One region of the Aminobacter sp. P4_D5 genome, then DNA from elsewhere that is predicted to be linked to it. Evidence: predicted binding sites of a transcription regulator. Region 1 holds the regulator's gene; the other holds the start of a gene.
What was found. The regulator PhoB, encoded in region 1, activates phosphate uptake and scavenging genes when phosphate is short. The targets are predictions, from matches to a motif close to TGTCATNNANCTGTCAT.
Positions count from the first base shown of each region.

Region 2: AC1DWF_RS03515 (UDP-2,3-diacylglucosamine diphosphatase) is a predicted target of PhoB. The motif match lies at 883-899, and genes of this name have one in related genera.

Region 1 is NZ_JBFUIP010000239.1:391-2,588, forward strand. It holds partial or broken gene AC1DWF_RS29170 (phosphate ABC transporter ATP-binding protein) at 1-224, shown strand, start outside; gene phoU (phosphate signaling complex protein PhoU) at 266-973, shown strand; gene phoB (phosphate regulon transcriptional regulator PhoB) at 996-1,685, shown strand; gene AC1DWF_RS29185 (hypothetical protein) at 1,823-2,020, opposite strand.
Region 2 is NZ_JBFUIP010000008.1:43,624-45,821, reverse strand. It holds gene AC1DWF_RS03520 (SDR family oxidoreductase) at 45-824, opposite strand; gene AC1DWF_RS03515 (UDP-2,3-diacylglucosamine diphosphatase) at 944-1,762, shown strand; gene AC1DWF_RS03510 (MFS transporter) at 2,070-2,198, shown strand, end outside.

The DNA of each region.
Region 1 (2,198 bases):
TCGATCCGATCGCTACCGCGAAGGTGGAGGAGCTGATCGACGAGCTGCGCGAGAACTACACGATCGTGATCGTGACGCACTCGATGCAGCAGGCGGCACGCGTGTCGCAGCGCACCGCGATGTTCCACCTCGGCTATCTCGTCGAGGAAGGCGCTACCGACAAGATGTTCACCAACCCCGACGACAAGCGGACGCAGGACTACATCACCGGCCGCTTCGGCTGAGTGGACGTTTTCGCCGCCGTATACGAGACGAGGAATAAATCATGGGCGAACATACAGTCCGGTCCTTCGACGAAGAACTCCAGCATGTCGACCAGCTCATCCGTGACATGGGCGATCTCGGCGGCTCGATGGTTGCCGGTGCCATCCGCGCGCTGTTGTCGTCCGACCAGGCGCTGGCGCAAAGCGTTGTCGCCGACGACACGATCATGGACGCCAAGCAGCGCGAACTCGACAACAGCGCCATCACGCTGATCGCCAAGCGCCAGCCGATGGCACAGGACCTGCGTGCCGTGGTTGGCGCCATCCGTATGGCGGGGGATCTCGAACGCATCGGCGACCTCGCCAAGAACATCGCCAAGCGTGTCGGCGCTGTCGGCCAGTCGCCGACGCCACGCAATCTTTCGCATTCGATCGATGCCATGGCACAGCTGGTGCTCGACCAGGTGCGGGGCGTCGTTGATCTCTATGTCGCGCGCCAGGCCGAGGGCCTGAAGAACCTGCGCGCCGACGACCAGAAGATCGACATCCAGTACAACGCGGTGTTCCGCGAGCTCCTGACCTACATGATGGAAGATCCGCGCAACATCACTGCCTGCACGCATCTGCTGTTCTGCGCCAAGAACCTGGAGCGCATTGGCGACCATGTCACCAATATCGCCGAGAACGCGTATTTCGTGGTGACCGGCACGCAGCTGCCGCTCCACCGGCCGAAGGTTGAAGAAACCACATCGCCGGTTTCGGCCACCTGAACTCCAACATGAAGGACTGCCGATGATCGCCCCCAAGATCATGGTCGTCGAGGACGAAGAGCCGCTGGGCGTGCTGCTTCGCTACAACCTCGAGTCCGAAGGCTACCAGGTCGAGGTCGTCACGCGTGGCGACGAGGCCGAAATACGGCTTCAGGAAAACGTGCCCGACCTTTTGGTGCTCGACTGGATGGTGCCGGCACTCTCCGGCATCGAGCTGTGCCGCAGGCTTCGGATGCGGCCCGACACCGAACGGCTGCCGATCATCATGCTGACGGCGCGTGGCGAAGAGAGCGACCGCGTGCGCGGGCTGTCGACTGGTGCCGACGACTATCTGGTCAAGCCGTTCTCGACGCCCGAGTTCATGGCACGGGTCAAGGCGTTGCTGCGCCGGGCCAAGCCCGAAGTGCTGTCTTCGATCCTCAAGGTCGGCGACATCATGCTCGACCGCGAGTCGCACCGGGTCTACCGCAAGAAGAGCGAGATCAAGCTCGGGCCAACCGAATTCCGGCTGCTGGAGTTCATGATGCGGCATCCCGGCCGGGTGTTTTCGCGCAGCCAGTTGCTCGACAATGTCTGGGGCGAGACGATCTACATCGACGAACGTACCGTCGACGTCCATGTCGGGCGCTTGCGTAAGGCAGTCAATACCGGCCGCATGCCCGACGTGATCCGCACCATCCGCGGCGCCGGCTACGCCATCCGCGAGGATTAGCGCCGCTGTTCCGTTCTTGCCGCAAGCGGCGAGCGCACCAGTGGCTGCGGCCAGCAGCAGATCAGGCCAATCGGCAGCGTGCCGCCATCGACGCCGAGCTCTACGCACTGCTGACCGCCCGGTCTGCGTGGTGGCGCTCAATCATGAAGATCGCCTGCGCCGCGAAGCTTTGGCGTCGGTCTGATGTAAACAACCTTCTGGTGATTGGAGTGTTGTTCTGCAAGAGCTCCGTCACATCCATTCTTTTGATGGACAACTTCTTCAAGAATGGCAGTTAAAGTTCCGACGATGACACTTTCGTGATCTCGGTGATACCAAAAATTGTCTGTTTTCATGCTAGTTGGCGCTCCGTGCGCAACTTTGTCTCGGTAATTGTTCTGGTGCTGATCACCATCCTCTACGGACTGCCCCTCGATCGGGCAGCGGCCGTAGGCATGAACATTGGCGAGCTGCCGGGCGTAACCTTGCAGGCTGAAGTTACAGCCGGATCCGATGGGTGTTTGCCATCCCCGG
Region 2 (2,198 bases), on a different contig from region 1:
GCTTGACGTAATTTGCTGAGATGTCGTTTCAGCTTTGGTGGTGCTCAGAACGAGCTGACATAGAGCCCGCCGTCGACCGGAATGTTCTGGCCGGTCATGTATCCGGCATGAACCGAGCACAGGAAGGCGCAGATCTGGCCGAATTCCTCCGGCGTGCCAAGCCGGCCAGCCGGAATTTCAGCGCTCAATCTAGCGCGTCTCGCCGCCCCTTGCGCCGGGTCTTCGATGCTGCCCGGCTCATGCGGTCCGCGCAGGCGGTCGGTGTCGAGCTTGCCCGGCAGCATGTTGTTGATCGTCACGTTGCGGTCGGCGACAGTTCGCGCCACACCCGCCAGGAAGGCGGTGAGACCGGCGCGCGCCCCCGACGACAGGTCGAGGCCGGGGATTGGCGTGTAGACCGACAGCGATGTGATGTTGACGATGCGCCCGAAGCCGCGCTCGGCCATGCCGTCGATCACCGCTTTGACCAGCTCGATCGGGGTGACCATGTTGTTGGTCACGCCTTCGAGGATCTTGGCGCGGTCGAGTTGGCGGAAATCGCGGTAGGGCGGCCCGCCATTGTTGTTGACCAGGATGTCGGGAGACGGGCAGGCGGTGAACAGCGCCTTCTGCACCTCGGGATCGGACACGTCGCCGACGATTTCCGTCACCTTCACGCCGAATCGCTGGCGGATCTCCGTCGCCGTGCGGCTGAGCGCTGCGGCGTCGCGGCCATTGACGAAGAGCTCGCAGCCCGCTTCGGCGAGTGCGATCGCGCATCCCTTGCCGAGCCCACGGCTCGACGCGCACACGATGGCCTTCTTGCCCCGGATTCCGAGATCCATGATGTCTGTCTCCTGTCGGTGATGGCGCACCCTATGTCCAAGGGGCGGCTGCCGCAACCGTCATACGCCTGTTGCATGAATCTGGGCATAGCCAGCGCGACAGCAACGGGTCAAATGCCATGTCCGGCACCAGCACACGCAGATTCCGAGCGCTTTTCATCTCCGACGTCCATCTCGGTTCGAAGGCGGCGAAGGCCGAGTATCTGATCGACTTCCTGCGCCATCACGAAGCCGAAAGCATCTATCTCGTCGGCGACATCGTTGACGGCTGGCGTCTGCGCCGCGCATGGCATTGGCCGCAGGCGCACAACGATGTCGTGCAGAAACTGCTGCGCCAGGCCCGCAAGGGCACTGCGATCACCTATATCGCCGGCAATCACGACGAGTTCGCCCGCATGTTCCAGGGCGTGCATTTCGGTGGCATCGTCGTTGCCGACCGCGCCATCCATGAGGCCGCCGACGGAAAGCGCTTCCTGGTCATCCATGGCGATCAGTTCGATGCCGTGGTGCAGAACGCGCGCTGGCTCGCTTATCTCGGCGACTTTGCCTACGACGCGGCCATGGCGCTCAACCGCCTGGTGGCACGCTTCCGCCGCACCTTTGGCATGCCCTACTGGTCGTTCTCGGCCTGGGCCAAGGTCAAGGTCAAGAAGGCGGTCAACTTCATCGGCGCCTTCCAGGATGTGCTGACTGACGAGGCGCGGCGTTCGGAGGTCGACGGCGTCATCTGCGGCCACATTCACCACCCAGTGATCGAAAAATTTGGCGGCATCGACTACATCAACACCGGCGACTGGGTCGAAAACTGCACGGCGGTGGCCGAAAACTTCGACGGCACCTTCGTCATCCTGCGCTGGCCGCATGTCCTGGCCGGCAAGCTCGTCAACGAACCCTTCGTTCCCATGGTCGTCGACCAGCGGGTCGACAAGGCCGCCTGAGCGGACACTGGCCATGTGTGTTTCCAATTACGTCTCGCGCCACCGCCGAGAGGGCCCAGGTCACGCTGAAATCGATTCGCTTGGCGGAGCGCAGCCTGTGCATAAGCGGGCGCAACGTCTCGGCGCAGACGAACGTCCGGTGGTCGGGGTGATGGCGCATGGCAGACACAGCATCAGGCGCGTGGTCCAACCTTTGCTCTGTTCGACAGACCCGGCGGCTTTCGTGCGGCTGGCACCCATGGTAATGGGTCAGGCAAATCGGTGAGGCTTGTTTGGTTCGGGTCGCGCCCGGACCCGCATATCTGCCATGAAGCTTCCCCCACTCACGCCAGAACAGCAGATCAAGCCGCAGCGCTTCGAACTGCGTATCTCACTGCTTTTCGCGGCACTTTTCGTGCCGATGGGCGTGCACCTGCCATATTTCCCGCTGTGGCTC